4 regions of the Nonomuraea sp. NPDC048916 genome follow, and region 2 is predicted to be linked to each of the others. Evidence: riboswitches for the same ligand, from Rfam matches in the RefSeq annotation. Region 2 holds a riboswitch; each other region holds the start of a gene.
What was found. A riboswitch is a leader RNA that binds a small molecule or an ion and turns the genes downstream of it on or off. The one in region 2 is predicted to bind cyclic di-AMP.
Positions count from the first base shown of each region.

Region 1: another riboswitch for cyclic di-AMP. It lies ahead of AB0C16_RS26685 (NlpC/P60 family protein); the one in region 2 lies ahead of AB0C16_RS24630 (C40 family peptidase).
Region 3: another riboswitch for cyclic di-AMP. It lies ahead of AB0C16_RS05910 (hypothetical protein); the one in region 2 lies ahead of AB0C16_RS24630 (C40 family peptidase).
Region 4: another riboswitch for cyclic di-AMP. It lies ahead of AB0C16_RS21710 (CHAP domain-containing protein); the one in region 2 lies ahead of AB0C16_RS24630 (C40 family peptidase).

Region 1 covers NZ_JBEZFS010000026.1:72,077-76,133, forward strand. The annotation lists gene AB0C16_RS26675 (cytochrome P450) at 1-727, opposite strand, end outside; gene AB0C16_RS26680 (LuxR C-terminal-related transcriptional regulator) at 902-1,114, shown strand; gene AB0C16_RS26685 (NlpC/P60 family protein) at 1,149-2,189, opposite strand; cyclic di-AMP (ydaO/yuaA leader) riboswitch at 2,195-2,342, opposite strand; gene AB0C16_RS26690 (amino-acid N-acetyltransferase) at 2,599-3,168, shown strand; gene AB0C16_RS26695 (RDD family protein) at 3,254-4,057, shown strand, end outside.
Region 2 covers NZ_JBEZFS010000023.1:87,992-92,048, reverse strand. The annotation lists gene AB0C16_RS24645 (NYN domain-containing protein) at 1-995, shown strand, start outside; gene AB0C16_RS24640 (C40 family peptidase) at 1,079-2,053, shown strand; gene AB0C16_RS24635 (hypothetical protein) at 2,120-2,296, shown strand; cyclic di-AMP (ydaO/yuaA leader) riboswitch at 2,563-2,721, shown strand; gene AB0C16_RS24630 (C40 family peptidase) at 2,780-3,397, shown strand; gene AB0C16_RS24625 (hypothetical protein) at 3,469-4,057, shown strand, end outside.
Region 3 covers NZ_JBEZFS010000005.1:16,696-20,752, forward strand. The annotation lists gene AB0C16_RS05900 (DeoR/GlpR family DNA-binding transcription regulator) at 180-959, shown strand; gene galT (galactose-1-phosphate uridylyltransferase) at 956-2,038, shown strand; cyclic di-AMP (ydaO/yuaA leader) riboswitch at 2,106-2,243, shown strand; gene AB0C16_RS05910 (hypothetical protein) at 2,248-3,201, shown strand; gene AB0C16_RS05915 (ATP-binding protein) at 3,301-4,057, opposite strand, start outside.
Region 4 covers NZ_JBEZFS010000019.1:27,258-31,314, forward strand. The annotation lists gene AB0C16_RS21705 (amidase) at 1-1,199, opposite strand, end outside; cyclic di-AMP (ydaO/yuaA leader) riboswitch at 1,521-1,669, shown strand; gene AB0C16_RS21710 (CHAP domain-containing protein) at 1,681-2,373, shown strand; gene AB0C16_RS21715 (cadmium resistance transporter) at 2,526-2,900, shown strand; gene AB0C16_RS21720 (LamG-like jellyroll fold domain-containing protein) at 3,271-4,057, shown strand, end outside.

The sequences.
Region 1 (4,057 bases), on a different contig from region 2:
CAGTCGTCTCGTGACCGGCGACGAGTAGCAGAACACAGGTGGCGATCAGCTCGGCCTCGGTCAGCTCCTCGACCCGCGCGAGCGCGCTGAGCAGGTCGTCGCCCGGACGGCTGCGCCGTTGCTCGACCAGGCCCCTGAAGTAGTCGCCGAACTCCAGCCGGGCGCGTTCGCTCTCCGACATCAGCTCGGTGGACAGCAGCGGGTCGAGGCCGCGGGCCAGCGCCTCGCTCCAGCCCTGGAAGCGCTCGTGGTCCTCGGCGGGCACGCCGAGCATCTCGGTGATCACCATGACCGGCAGCGGATAGGCGAACCCGGAGACCAGGTCGCCCTCCTCGGGCAGCGCGGCGAGGAGCCCCGCGGTGATCGCCTCGACCCGCGGGCGCAGCCGTTCCACCATGCGCGGGGTGAAGGCCCTGCTGACCAGCCCGCGAAGGCGTGTGTGGTCGGGCGGGTCCATGCGCAGGAACGACGGCACGGGCTGGTCCGGACTGCCCGTCCTGAACGGGGTGGTGTCGTGTCCGAAGGCGGGGTCGCGCAACAGCGTCGAACAGTGCTCGTACGTGGTCGCCACCAGAAGCCCGCCACGGGTGCGGAGCAGCGCGCCCTCCTGCCGCATTTCGCGGTAGCACGAGTATGGATCGCGCACAAAATCCGGATCGAACGGATCGAAACCCAGCACGTCGGTGGCGCTCAACGACGAGCTGTAAGGATCACTGTGATCGCTCATCGCGCTCCGAAGTGTGACGACATATCACGAGTACTTCATATATAAGGGATCATGTCAACGTGTGTCGTCAAGCGCAGGCATTGTCGCGCTTGACGGCCTTTCAGATATGCGTTTACCGTCTGCGGGACGAGCAGGGTGTTTCGGGGAGAATCGCTGTTGGGGGGAGGGCTCCCGATGGATGTGCTCACCGAGGGTGTTGAGCTGAGCCATGCCGACTTAGCGTTGCTGGCGGAGCTTGCCAAGGGAGTCACGGTCGATCGGGTCGGCAGACGCCTGGATATCAGCGGCCGCACGGTCCGCCGCAGGCTGCGGGGGATCTGTGACCGCATCGGGGTCGCCACGGCGATCGAGGCCGTGGCCTGGGCGGCGCGGCGCCAGCTGATCTAGCGATTTCCGGCGACCGACCCGGTGACGCCGCCGCTCAGTCGGCGATGCGCACGGCACCGGCGAACGGCCGCCGGGCGATCGACGCGATGCGCACGACGTCACCCGTCCGGGGCGCGTGGACCATCATGCCGCCGCCGAGGTAGATGCCGACGTGGTGCAGGTCGGTGTAGAAGAACACCAGGTCGCCCGGCCGCAGCTCCTCCTTGGAGATGTGCCTGCCGGCGGTCCACTGGCTGCCGGTGTAGTGCGGCAGCGAGATGCCCACCTGCTGGTAGGCGGCCATGACCAGGCCGGAGCAGTCGTAGCTGCTCGGCCCCTCGGCGCCCCAGACGTAGGGCTTGAGCTGCTGCGTGAGCGCCCACCTCGCGGCCTCGGCGGCCTTGCCGCTGCCCGCGATCGGCAGGCTGACCCGCACGGCGCGGGTGCCGGGACGCCCGGCCTCGCCCAGCGCGCGGCTGAACAGGTTGCTCTCGACCTTGGCGACCAGCTTCACGATCTTGTCACGCTTGGTGTCGACGTCGGCGACGATCTTCTGCACCTCGTCGATGCGGGCCTTGGCGCTGTCTCTGGCCCGTTCGGCCGTCGCCCTGGCCCAGGTGACCTGGTTGACCTCCTCGCCCTGCTCATGCTCCAGGGCGAAGGTGGTGGCGGCGCGGTCGAGGAAGCCCTCGGGGTCCTCGGAGTTGATCAGGGCCATGGCCCGGCCGAGGCCACCGGTCATGTACTCGTTCTGGGCCAGCAGGACGGCCCTGGCACGCTTGGTGGCCAGGTCGGTCTCGCTGGTGGCCAGCGTCTTCTTCGCGGCCTCGGCGGACTTCTGGGCGGTCTTGAGCTTCTCCCGCTGGCCGTTGTATTCCTCGGTCAGCGTCTCGATCTGCGTGTGCATCTCCTCGACCTGCTTGGACAGGTCTTCGAGGGACGGCTTGGGGTCGGCGACGGCCGGAGCCGCGGGAACGGCGAACACGAGCGCACTGATCACCGCACCGAGGACGGCGAGCCGGCGGGGTCCGGAGTGTTCCGGAGGGCGGGCGTGCTCGCCCGCGGCCTTCCTTCCGCGATCGCGCGTGCGCTTCACCAACCAACTCCTCTCGTCGACGCCTACCGGGTTAGCTGACGGGTTCGGGCCGGAGCAGCCCTACCGAGCGTCGCGCTCGGATTCACCCCGGTGGTGGCGTTCGCCACCGGCGGGTCCCCGGCTCCCCGTGCGGGGATTGGGCGCGTCTCCACGCGGGGGTCGCGTGGGTGACATCGTCGCTGGACATTAGTGCACCTTGGGTTGGTGCTCAACCAGAACTGCCAACTCGGTCGAGGTTGAGCTACCGATGGGTCACAAGGTGATGTCGTGCCCGGCCGCCCCTGACTGATTTTATGTCCTGTTTGCCCTAGTTTGGGCTGGCCTTGTCCTCCTGGGGGTGACATGTCGGAGAGGGGTAAGACGGGAGATTTACGGGCGAGCCGTAATGCGATCTGTACTCTGGAGAGCCATGGAACAGGCCACCGAAGTGACGGTCCAGGACACCGGGATCCTCGTACGCCGTGCCCGCACCACCGATGTCAGGACCATCGGGCGCCTGGTCGCCACCTATGCCGGGGCCGGGCCCCGCCTGCTGCGGAAGGCCACGGTCACGTTGTACGAGGACGTCCAGGAGTTCTGGGTGGCCGAGCGGTCGGGGGAGGTCGTCGGCTGCGGAGCGCTGCACGTGCTCTGGGAGGACCTCGCCGAGATCCGCACGGTCGCGGTGGATCCCGAATTCCGCGGCCTCGGGATCGGTCACCGAATCGTCTCCGCGCTGCTCGGCACGGCGACGGAGTTGGGCCTGCATCGGGTCTTCTGCCTCACATTCGAAGTCGACTTCTTCGGCAGGCACGGATTCCGTCCCATCCAGGGCACGCCTGTCTCCCCCGAGGTCTATGCCGAACTCCTGGCCTCGTACGACGAGGGTGTGGCGGAGTTCCTTGATCTCGAACATGTCAAGCCGAACACCCTGGGCAACACCCGTATGCTGCTCCACTTGACATCGGGTGACACGGATCTTGACAAAGACGAAAGGTGATTGTTGATACCTATGTCGATACGTTGTGCAGCACAGGCATGTGTCCTGACACGTGCCACATGCGCACTCGAAGCGAGGTGACACGGTGAGCACAGGACAGCCGCCGTATCCTCAGGACGATTCCGGCGAGAATGCCGGGTCTCCTGAATACGGACAGCAGTACCAGGGTCGCCCCCATGGTGAGCCCGACCCCGATGTGACGGTCGTGGGCTACCGTGCCGACGACTACGGCCAGCAGCCCCAGCCCGGTTACGGCCAGCAGCCGCAGTACGGCCAGCAGGGTTACGGCCAGCAGGGCCAGTCCCAGCCCGGCTACGGTCAGCAGCCGCAGTATGGTCAGCAGCCCGACTACGGCCAGCAGGGCTATGGCCAGCAGCAGGGGCAGCAGCCCGGCTACGGCCAGCAGCAGCCCGGTTATGGCCAGCAGGCGCAGTACGGTCAGCAGCAGCCCCCCGGCCAGCCGTACGGCCAGCAGGGTCAGCAGCCTGGCTACGGTCAGCAGGGTCAGTCCCAGCCCGGCTACGGTCAGCAGCCGCAGTATGGCCAGCAACCGCAGTACGGTCAGCAGCCCGACTACGGCCAGCCAGGTTACGGCCAGCAGCAGCCTTCGGGCCAGCAGGGCTACGGCCAGCAGCAGCCCTCCGGCCAGCAGCAGCCCTCCGGCCAGCAGTACGGCCAGCAGCCCGACTACGGCCAGCCGCAGTACGGTCAGCAGCCCGGCTCCCAGCCGGAGTACGGCCAGCAGTACGGAGGCCAGCCCGGCTACGCGCAGCCCCAGCAGGGCTACGGCCAGCAGCCCGGCTATGGCCAGCAGTACGGCCAGCCGCAGCAGCCGGCCTACGGGCAGCCCGGCTACGGCCAGCCGGGCTACGGTCAGCCCGGTTACGGC
Region 2 (4,057 bases):
GCCCGCCCGGCTGGGCGGAGATCGTCGAGGCGGCGCGGGCCGACCTGGAGCAGTCCGCGGTCGCGGCCGAGGGCTCCGAGCGCGAGGAGGTCGTGTCCCGGCTGCGCGAGCAGTTGCTCGCCCAGAAGAGCGCGGCCAAGGAGGAGTCCGATCGGCTGCGCGAGCAGATCAAGATCGCCCGAGTGGAGAATTCCGACCTGCGCCGCAAGCTCCACGACGCCCGCGAGCGGGCCAAGGCCGCCGTGCGGCGGGCCGAGGAGATGGAGCAGGCGGCCGAGGAGGCGAGGTCGGCCGCCTCGGCGGCGGGCAGCGCGGGGGAGTCCGAGCTGCGCCGGCTGCGCGAGCGCCTGGCCGACGTGGAGAAACAGCTCGAGGCCTCGCGCCGGGCCGCCCGCGAGGGCAGGAGCATCGAGGACGCGCGCGTCAGGGTGCTGCTCGACGCGCTGCAGGACGCCTCGGCCGGGCTGCGCAGGGAGCTGGCCCTGCCCACCACGATCAGCAGGCCCGCCGACTCGGTCGCGGGCGTCGCGGGCGAGCGTCCCGGTGTGCGCGGGGTTCCCGCCCGTGCGCTGTCCGACGACGACCCGCAACTGCTCGACCAGTTGCTCGGGCTGCCGCAGGTGCATGTGATCATCGACGGCTACAACGTGACCAAGTCCGGCTACGGCACGCTCACGCTGGCCGACCAGCGCAACCGCCTCATGACCGGCCTCGGCGGGCTGGTCGCGCAGACCCGGGTCGAGGTGACCGTGGTCTTCGACGGCGCCGAGCTCAACGCGCCGGTCCAGGTGGTGGCGCCGCGCGGGGTGCGGGTGCTGTTCAGCGCGCCCGGCGAGATCGCCGACGACCTGATCCGCCAGCTCGTCCGCGCCGAGCCGCCCGGACGGGCCATCGCCGTGGTCTCCTCCGACCGCGAGGTGGCCGAGTCCGTCCGCCGGATGGGAGCCAGACCGGTTCCGGCGAACGTGCTGCTGCGCCGGCTCGGCCGCGCGTAGATTACGAATCTGACGTTTAGGTGAGTTCACACCCACCACTTCTGTACTATTTCGCCCCAGGGTGAGTCCTTGGAGGCGACGCTGTGAGGTTAGGCCGGGTGCCGGTGGCCGCGGGTTTCGCGATCGGGCTGCTGTTGTCTCCCACGAGTGGAGCGCTCGCCGATCCCCGGCCCACGATCGCGCAGGCGAAGGCCAAGCTCGAGAAGCTCAACGACAAGGCCGACAAGGTCGTCGACCGCTACAACACCGCGACCGAGAAGCACAAGCACGCCAAGGCGCGCTACACCGAGCTCGACACCGGTTACAAGCGCAAGCTCGCCACGGTCGCCGAGCTGCGCTCGCAGGTGATCTCGATGGCCGTCGACACCTACAAGCTGGGCGGTGACGTCACCTCCTGGCCCGCCATGGTCGGCGCCGACAACCCCACCTACCTGCTGGGCGGCATGGCCCTGGCCGGGCAGCTGTCGCAGGAGCGGGCGCAGAAGCTCGCGGCCTTCGACAGGGAGAACCGCGGCCTCAAGGCCGAGCGCGACAAGGCCGAGGGCGCCCTGGCCGCGGCCGACAAGGAACGCGACGTGGTCCAGAAGGAACGCGCCGAGGTGCTCAGGCTCATCGCCCAGCAGCGCAAGCTGCTCGACAGGCTGGGCGCCTACAAGGCAGGCGACCCCAACAGCACCGGCATCAAGTACACCGGCCCCGCCTCGGGCAACGCGGCCGCCGTGCTCAGGTTCGCCTACGCGCAGGTCGGCAAGCCGTACGTGTTCGGCGGCACCGGCCCGCGCGGCTACGACTGCTCGGGGCTGACCCAGGCCTCCTGGCGCGCGGGCGGCGTCACGCTGCCGCGCACCACCTGGCAGCAGTGGTCGTGGGGCGCCAGCCGGAAGGTCTCCCTGGACGACCTGCAGCCCGGCGACCTGATCTTCAGCGAGGGCCTGGGACACGTCAGCATCTACGCGGGCAACGGGCAGATCGTCCACGCCCCGCAGACGGGCGACGTGGTGAAGGTCTCCACCCTCTCCGGCTACGGCCGCCGCCTCGTGGGCGCCGTACGGCCCTGAGAGCCGCTCAGCGCGCGAGCAGGGCGACGGAGCGGCCGGCACTTCCCGCCACCGGCGGGACAGGGCGTGATCGACGACGTAAGGCGCGAGCCGTACCTGTCCCGCTATCTCGGCGGCCTCGGCGGCAGCCTGACGTCCGACATCGGGGAGATCGCCGGAGAGCTGTGGCGGATCGACCGGGAGCGGATCGCGGCCGGGACGCTCCAGCCGACGGGGTTCAAGGTGGCAGCGGGACAGAAGTGACAATTGGGACCTGACACGCGAGGGCTTCGTCAAGTGTGAGAAGGGTCACATTCTCATAACGGAACCCCCCGGTTAACAGGGGCTCGTCACCTTACTGACCCCTTTGTCGGATCTTTACACGTTGACTCCGTCTTTGCTTGTTCGTGACAAACCGGCGTAGGTTCTGGCGTCGCGGCGAGCACGCCATGTTCGCCGCCCACCGACATCGGTCCTCCGATGTGGACGAGATAAAAGATCCGCCGGTCACCGCTCGCCTCGGACTCGTGGCCGGTGACCTGCCGAATCCGTGCAGCCAGGAGGCACGGAACCGGGGACCCATCGATCCCTCCCGTGGGATCAGGGGTGAATCGGCGCGCATCGCGCCGTAGGGCGACTTCCAGGCCCGAATCCGTCAGCTAACCCGGTAGGCGTTCGTGGAAGATTCAAGGAGAAATCCTGTCTACCTCGCAAAACCCCCGTCTGTCCCGCCTTGCCCTGAGTGGTGTGGCACTCACGATGACCGTGACGGCCGGAGGTCTGGCGCACCCCGCCCAGGCCCAGGCGGCGACGACGAGCGGCTCGGCCCCATCTTCCGCGACGACCACGGTGACGTCTCCGACGACGTCCACCGTGACATCCACCATGACGTCCCCGGTGACGTCCACCGTGACCTCCACGGTGCGGACGGCCGCCGGGTCGGCGGCCGTCAAGTCGGTGAAGGGAAAGGCCACCGCGAAGAGATCGAAGGTCGCACGGCAACTGGCGAAGGCCCGCGCGGCCGTCGCCGTGGCCAAGGACCAGCTCGGTGACCCCTACCGGTACGGTGCCACCGGACCGGGTTCGTTCGACTGCTCCGGCCTCGTCCAGTACGCCTGGAGGAAGGCCGGGGTGAAGATCCCGCGCGTGACGAACAGCCAGTACGCACGCATCAGCAAGAAGGTCTCCTGGAAGAACCTCCGGCCGGGAGACCTGATGTTCTTTCGCGGGCTCGGCCACGTGGGCATGTTCGTCGGCAACGGCAAGATGATCCATTCGCCGAGGACCGGCCTCACGGTTCGCATCGAGAAGGTCAGCGGGTGGCGCAAGTCGTCGTTCGTGGGCGCGGTACGTCCCGGGGTGTGACCTCGTCACGAGAGCCCCGTCCCCTCCGGGACGGGGCTCTCGCGTGCCCGGGCCGACTACCATCGGTCAACGTGTCCGCGCAGGTGAGCCGTCGAGCCGTGCTGGCGGCCCTGCTGCTCCTCGCGCTGCCGTCCGCGGCCGGGCCGCTCGGCCCCACGTCCGCCGTGCCGTCCGCCGCCTCCGCCGGTCTCCCGGTGACCCCGTCCGGACCCGTCACACCCTCCCCGGGTCGCTCGCATCCCGGGATGATCATGTCCTCGTCCGAGGGCCTGCCGCCCGAGGCGCGGGGGATCTGGCCCGGCGCGCGCGTCTCGCGCGGCGTGCGCGCGGTCGTCGCCGGGCATCCCGGCGCCGACCGCGAGCTGCTCGGTGACCTGGCCCGCCGGGCCGACCTGGCCGGCGAGCGGGTCGCGGCGGTGCTCGGGCAGCCGGTGCGTCCTGTCGTGCTGGTGCCCGGCTCGGCGGGGGAGGCGGCGCGGCTGGCCGGGGTCGCCGGGGTGGACGGGCTGGCGGCCGTGGCGGACGCGGGCCGGGTGATCGTGGTGCCGGAGAACTTCGCCCGGCTCACCCCGACCGGCCGCGACGTCGTCCTGGCGCACGAGCTCACCCACGTCGCCGCGGGCACCGAGGGGCTGCCCGCCTGGCTGTACGAGGGATTCG
Region 3 (4,057 bases), on a different contig from region 2:
TCTTCTTGCGAGCCTTGCCCTTGCGAGCGCGCCTGGCCATGGCCTCTCCTCGGTGATCGAGCGGGATGCGATCTCCAAAGTCTCGCGCCTCCGGCCCGGGCACAAGCCGTCCGCCGGACCTAACATTCTTCAACATATTCATGTCATAATTTGGTGGAATCTGTTGGAAGGAGTGGGGCGTGCTCGCACAGCAGCGGCAGCAGACCATCCTCGAACGCGTGCGCAGCAGCGGCGGCGTCCGGGTGGCCGACCTCGTGCGCGAGCTCGGCGTCTCCGACATGACGATCCGCCGCGACCTTGAGGTGCTGGCCGAGCGCGGCCTGCTCGAGAAGGTGCACGGCGGCGCCACGGCCCTCGGCCCCGGCTCCACCGAGGAGCCGGGCTTCACCGCCAAGTCGGCCCGCCAGCAGCAGGAGAAGGACGCCATCGCGCGCCGTGCCGCCCAGTTGGTGCGGCCGGGCACGGCCGTGGCGCTCTCGGCGGGCACCACCATCTGGGCGCTGGCCCATCATCTGATCGGCGTGCCCGAGCTCACGGTCATCACGAACTCGATCCCGGTCGCCGAGGTCTTCCACCGCAACCCGCGGGCCGACCGTACGGTCGTGCTCACCGGCGGCGTCCGCACCCCCTCCGACGCGCTGGTCGGGCCCGTGGCGGTGGCCGCGATCCGCCGCCTGCACGTGGACACGCTCTTCCTCGGGGTGCACGGGATGGGGGTGCGCGCCGGGTTCACCACGCCCAACCTGCTCGAGTCGGAGACCGACCGGGAGCTGGTGGCGGCGGCGCACCGGCTGGTCGTCCCCGCCGACCACACGAAGTGGAACACGGTCGGGATCAGCACGATCGCCGAGCTGACCGAGGCCGACGTGGTCATAAGCGACGTGGCCCTCCCCGGAGATGCGCGTCTCGAGCTGGCCGAACGGGTCGGCGAGCTGATCATCGCAGAGGATTCGCCGTGAAACGGACCATCACCCACCTGGCCGATGGGCGCGAGCTGATCTACTTCGACCGGCGCGACGACGCCGACCGGAGCGCGATCGACCGGCGACCGCTCGATCCCCGGCCGGTGGCGTCGGAGCTGCGTTACGACCCGCTGACCGAGGAGTGGATCGCGGTGGCGGGGCACCGGCAGACCCGGACGTTCCTGCCTCCGGCTGACGAATGCCCGTTGTGCCCGTCGTCCGACACGCGAGCCTCGGAGATCCCGGCACACGACTACGACGTGGTGGTGTTCGAGAACCGCTTCCCCTCCTTTTCCGGAAATTTCGGTGTTTACGAGGATGCAGGGGGGCTGACCGAGGTCCGTCCGGGGGTGGGGCGATGCGAGGTGATGTGTTTCACCTCCGATCACTCCTCGTCGTTCTCCCGGCTGTCTCCCGCGCGGGTCGAGCTCGTGATGGACGCCTGGGCGGACCGTACGGCCGAGTTGTCCGCCCTGGAGGGCGTGGAGCAGGTGTTCTGCTTCGAGAACAGGGGCGAGGAGATCGGCATCACCCTGACGCACCCGCACGGGCAGATCTACGCCTACCCGTACGTCACTCCCCGGACGAAGCTGCAGCTCGGCGCCGCCTCCCGCTACGCGGCCGGGCACGGGGGCGCCAACCTGTTCGCCGACGTGCTGGCGGCCGAGCGCGCCGCGGGAACCCGGGTGGTCGCCTCCAACGAGCTGTGGACCGCCTTCGTGCCGGCCGCCGCCCGCTGGCCGTTCGAGGTGCACGTGTATCCGCACCGGCGGACACCCGACCTGGCGGCGCTGTCGGAGGAGGAGCGGGCCGCCTTCGCCCCGCTCTACACCTCGGTGCTGCGGGCGCTCGACGGGCTGTTCGACGTCGCCATGCCGTACATCTCGGCCTGGCACCAGGCACCCGTACGACAGGACCGCGAGCTGGCGTACCTGCACCTGGAGCTGTTCAGCATCAGGAGGGCCCCCGGGAAGCTGAAGTATCTGGCAGGGTCGGAGTCGGCCATGGGCGCGTTTGTCAACGATGTGCTGCCCGAGGAGGCCGCCCGGATGCTTAAATCACAGGTAGATCACTAATTGGTTTCCGGTTGGAGTCGCATGACTTCAGTTTTACTACTAATATCCCTTCTGCACCGGCCACAACTGCCGTTGCAGGCCTAATCCCGGGTGCGTCACCCGGGAGCCGGGGACCCACCGCATCTGGGGTGTATCCACTTCGGTGGTAAGGCAACTCCCTTGCCCGAACCCGTCAGCTAACCCGGTCGGCAGAGGGAGAGGACACTCACGTGGCGGCTGCGTTCCCCACGCGTCTTGCCATCGGCCTCATCGCCGCCGCGGCACTGGCCTTCGGCTCAGCGCCCGCGTCGGCAGCGCCGAAACCAAGCGAATCCCAGCTCCGGGCCGAGCTGAAGGGCCTGAACAAGAAGGTCGACAAGCTCATCGAGGCCTACAACCTCAAACGGGTCGAGCTGGCCAAGGCCCAGCGGGACGCGGCGACCGCCAAGGAACGGCTGGCGAGCTCCGAAGAGGCGCTGACGACGGCCGAGAGGCGGGTCGCCGAGATCGCCCGGTTGCGCTACCAGAACGCCGAACTCTCCCTGCCGAGCGTGCTGCCTCCCACCAGCGGCGGCAGCGCCGCGGTGCTCGAACAGCTGACCGCCGAACAGCAGGCCGTTGTCAAGGGCGTGGTCGACGCCCGCGACGAGAAGAAGAAGGCCGCCGAGGCCGCCGCCGCGCTCGCCGCCAAGGTCAGCTCCGACACGACCGAGGTCGCCAAGCAGCGCGACGAGGCCGAGGACGTCATCAAGGACATCGAGAAGAAACTCCGGGACCTCATCCCGGTCAGCACCGGCCGCCGCTCCAACGGCACCTGGGCGCCCGAACTACCGTCCGGCTCGGACAACATCACCGCCCGTACCCGCGCGATCCGGGCGCTGATCCAGAAGAACTTCGCGCTGCAGTACAGCGTGGGCTGCTTCCGCTCGGGTTCGAGCGGCGAGCACCCGCTGGGACGCGCCTGCGACTTCATGATGAGCACGGGCGGATCCATGCCGAGCGCCGGCAACCAGGCGCTGGGCGACCGCATCGCCGAGTGGGCCGTGCAGAACAGGGCCAAGCTCGGGGTCAAGTACGTGATCTGGAGGCAGCGCATCAACCACGGGTCGGGCTGGAGCGGCATGTCCAACCGGGGCAGCATCACCGAGAACCACTTCGACCACGTCCACATCTCGATGCACTGAAAAGGACGAACAGCAAGGGAGCGACAGCCTCTGGTCCGTGGCCCGGCGACGGCCGGTTCCCGCCTGGAAAGAGGGTCGGGTCGGCCGAGGTGGCCGGCTTCACGGGCCCGGTGTGATCGTGGGGAACGCGATGTCGACGGCGAGGCCACCGTCGGGGCGGGCGACGGCGGTGAGATTCGCCTTGTGGGCTCGCGCGATCGCGCGCACGATCGACAGCCCGAGACCGTGATGGCCGTCGTCGGCAGTACGATGCAGCCGCTGGAACGGCTCGAACAGCCGGTCGACCTGATCGGGCGGGATGACCTGGCCGGTGTTCGCCACGGACAGGACGACCCGCCCGGCCTCGCGGCGTACGCCGATCTCGACAGTGCCGCCGGGCACGTTGTAATGGATCGCGTTGTCGCAGAGGTTGGCCAGCAGATGGGCGAGCAACACCTGGTCACCCGAGATCCGCACCGGCCGGAGCGCGCTCTGCACCCGCAGGCCGCGCCGCTTCACGTCCGGCGCCCGGTCTTGGAGTGTCTTCTCGATCAGGCCGGTGAGGTCCACCGGCTCGTCCCGGCTGTGGGCGTCCTCGCTGCCTGACAGGGTGAGCAGCGACTCCAGCAACCGTCCCCGCTGGTCGGTGATGGCCAGCAGCCGCTCGAAGTTGGCCCGGAACGATTCCAAGCTGGCCGCGGGGTCGATCAGCGGCTCCTCCAGCAGCGCGCGTTCGACGGTCAACGGCGTCCGCAGTTCGTGGGCGGCGTTGGCGACGAACCGCTTGTGCGCGTCGAGAGCGGTCTCCAACCGGCCGAGCAGCCCGTCCACCGTGTCTGCGAGGTCTGTCAGCTCGTTGCGAGGGCCAGGCAGGGAC
Region 4 (4,057 bases), on a different contig from region 2:
CCGAGCACGTTCCACGGGCTGGTCAGCGCGAGCAGGGCGGCCCGCACGGCGACGGGCCGGCCGTCGAGCTCGGTCTCGCGCTGGTCGAGCAGCGGGGCGGTCAGCGGCACGGTCGGCAGCGCGAGCACGTCGTGACGGCCGAACAACGCGCCGGCGACGACCTCGGCCAGCCGGGATCGGGCGCCCATGGCCCGGACGTATCTCCAGCCGGGCATCTCGGTCGCGACGCGCAGGCGTTCGAGCACCTCGGGGTCGAACAGCTCGGGGGCCTCGGCCAGCCGGCCGGCGTGCACCGCTGCCGTCTCGCTGCTCTGGATGGCGGTGTAGGTCTCCAGCAGCTCCCCGGCGATCCCCGCGGGCAGCCGGAGCTCCTCCAGGGGCCCGGCCGCCGCGCGCGTGGCGCTCACCACCCGCGGGTCGCAGGCGAACAGGCCGGCGGGATCCAGCCAGGCCACGCGCGCGGGCCCGGTGTCCTCGGGCACGTCGGCCAGGGCGAGGCAGCGGTAGGCGTGCAGGCAGTCGTGCCCGTCGGCCGCGAGGACGCCGACGTGGTCGAGGGTCTCCGACAAGGGGAAGACGCCGTCCGCCGGTATGGCGGCGTACGCGGGCTTGAATCCGGCGACCCCGCACAGCGCGGCGGGAATGCGAACGGAGCCGCCGGTGTCGGTGCCGAGCGCGAGCGGGACCATGCCCGCCGCCACGGCCGCCGCGCTGCCGCCGCTGGAGCCGCCCGACATGCGCGCCGGATCCCAGGGGTTGCGCGAGGAGCCGTTGGCCGAGCGGTCGCCGGTGGGACCGTAGGCGAACTCGTGGGTCGTGGTCTTGCCGACGATGACGGCGCCGGCCCGGCGGAGCCGCGTCACGCACTCGGCGTCGGCGTCGGCGACCTGGCCGGCGAAGTGCCGTGACCCCATGGTCACGGGCAGGCCGGCGACCATGATGAGATCCTTCACGCCCACCGGCACGCCGTGCAGCGGGCCCCGGTCGGCGCCCTCGGCCAGCTCGCCGTCCGCCCGCCGCGCGGCGGCCCGCGCGCCGTCGGCGTCGACGCTCACGAACGCGTTGAGCGACGGATCGAGCCCGGCGATGGCGTCGAGCGCCCGCTCGACCAGCTCGGCCGACGTGGTGCGCCGCCCACGCAGGTCGCGTGCGAGCCCGGTGATGGTACGGCCGGTGAAAGGGCCGGGGGAGATCGGCATGGGGCCCCTTTCGTAGGTATGCGGAAGATCGTAGTAGCCCGGAACGCCTCGCGAACGGCGCGGGGGACCCCGGCGCCGGACGCCGTCACTTTGCCATTCCGAGGACCCCGCATGAGGAGAGAAAGGTAAAGAATTGAAACGCCGAACCCTTACGCGCCAGGGGATTCCGTTAGGGAGACCCTAACCTCGCTTGCATTCGTCTATGCGATTCACTTACCTTCGATGGTATTCGCGGCGCGCGACAGGGGCTGAAGGAGATGCCCGCGTGGCCGTTCAATTGCCGAGACCGCGTCCGGCCTGCATGAACATCTAGCTGCAGGAGCGGCGCGGCCGCCGAATCCGCGACATCGCGAAACCGGGGACCCACTTCTTTTCTGGGGTGAATCGGCCGCTCTCCCAAAGGGCGGTCCGTAGGGCACTTCCACGCCCGAACCCGACAGCTAACCCGGTAGGCGGCATGGAAGCAAGGAGCAATTCAAGTATGGCCAAGAACATCCTTCAGCACGCCCATCTGCCGGCGAACGCCGCCCGGTTCGCCGTCGGGCTGACCGTCGCGGCCGGCGTGGCCTTCGCCGGTTCGCCGGCCATGGCGACCGGACCCCAGGCGCAGACCAACCCCTCGCAGCCCCTCGCCGTCGCCGCCCCGGCCGCCCCGGCCTCCGCGGGCAACACCGGCCAGGTCAGCATGCAGAGCGTGCTGCAGGTCGCCGAGTCCCAGATCGGTGTGAAGGAGAACGCCGCGGGTGGCGGGACGCCGTACCACAGCTGGTACATGTCCTCGCCGCGGGCGATGGAGACCCTGGCCCGCGACGGCGGCGGCAGCCCGAAGCTGTACGCCAACGCCCCGTGGTGCGCCATGTTCGTCTCCTGGGTCGGCGAGAAGGCCGGCGCCCGAGCCTCGATCGGCTGGGACGCCTACACCGTCACCTACGCCGACTGGTTCAAGGCCAACAAGCGCTGGGGCGACGTCGCCAAGCCCGGCGCCGTGGTCTTCTACGACTGGAACGGCGGCAAGAGCACCAGCGGCGTCGACCACGTCGGCCTGGTCAAGAAGGACAACGGCGACGGCACGATCACCGCGATCGAAGGCAACACCGGCAACGGCAAGGTCGAGGAGCGAGTCCGGCCGAAGGCGCACGTCACCGGCTACGGCTACCCCGAGTACAAGGCCTGACCGGAGACGGCCTGACCGAAGGCGCGGGGCGACGCCCCGCGCCTTCGGCGATCTCCGTCCAGACGGGATCCGCGCCCCGGTCACCGTTCCGGAACGGCGGCGGCGAAGCCGCGCACCCGGCTGGGCCGGCCGCCCGGTAGGTTCTCGCGGTGATGGACACGATCGCGGTCACCCTGGCCACCGCGGCCGGCGTCTTCGCCGGGACCAACGTCGACGACCTCATCGTGCTCACGGTGTTGTCCCTGTCCTCCCGCGCGCACGGGGTGCCGAGGCCGTGGCGGATCTGGGCCGGCCAGTACGCCGGGATCGGCGCTCTGGTGGCGGTGTCCGCGGTCGCCGCGCTGGGGTTGAGCATCGTGCCCGATCAGTGGGCCGGCCTGCTCGGTCTGATCCCCTTCGCCCTAGGCCTGCGCGGTCTGGTCACCGCCGTGCGATCCCGCCAGGCCGCATGGACCGGGGACGTGTCCGGCGTGGCCGGCTTCGAGGGGGACGACGGAAGGTTGAGCCGATCTACCGCGGTGGGTTGACGACAGGGTGGCGACGCCGGCGTATATTGCAGCCAAGATCGGCCAGTGGCCGTGACGGACCCTTCCCTGCCTCACTCCCCGCCTCACTCCCCGGCGACGCGGGCGAGCGGGGCCGGCCCCTCGTTCGACGCCATCCACAGGACTGCCCGGACCAGCCGGAGGAGAGTCGAGTGAACCCACGCGGACACCCGCCCGTCACGTTATCGGAGCAGTGACGGCAGTGACGGCAGTGACGATGAAGGACGAGCGCGCGAGGTCAGGTCTCCGTCACACCACACGACGTGTCGCGGCAGCCGCCGGAGCGGCTGCTTTCTTCTTTTCCGGCACAGCGGTCACGCCCCCGGCGATCGCCGCCTCGGAAACGGGACGGGTGGCGCGCCAGGCTTCCGGCGCCGCCACGGAGCAGGGAGCCCTGTCGGCGGCGCGGCGGACCGGGGAGCGCGTCGAGGTCGGCTCCCTGCGGACCGAGACGCGCACGGTCTACGCCACCCCCGGGGGCGTCTTCGTACTGGAGCAGAACGCCCGCCCGATCCGCGTACGCCAGGACGGCCGCTGGGCAGACGTGGACACGACACTGAGGCCGCTGCCGGACGGTTCGGTGGCCCCGGCGGCGACGGCGGCGCGGCTGCGGTTCTCCGGCGGCGGCGAGGCTCCGATGGCCACGGTCTCCCGGGGCGCCAAGTCGCTGGCCGTGTCATGGCCGGGCGGGCTGCCGGCTCCCACTCTCGACGGTCCCACGGCCACCTACGCCGAGGTGATGCCGGGCGTGGATCTCCAGGTCACGGCCGACGTGGACGGCTTCTCGCACGTGCTCGTGGTGAAGTCGAGGCAGGCGGCCCTGAGCGGGCGGCTGGATCGGCTGCGGTTCTCGCTGCGGTCCGAAGGATTGTCCGTGCGGCGCAGCCGGGGCGGCGGGGTCGAGGCGGTCGACCGGGCCGGCGCGGAGGTGTTCGTCGCCCCGGTCCCGCTGATGTGGGACTCGCCCGCGACTCCCGAGGGCCGGCGCATGGCCCCGGCCACCAGGCCCGGCGAGGGCCCGAGCCCGGGCTCCCGGCACGAGGCGATGGGGCTGGAGCTGGCCGGCGACACGATGACCCTCACCCCCGACAAGGACATGCTCGCCGCCCCCGGGACCCGCTACCCGGTCTACCTGGACC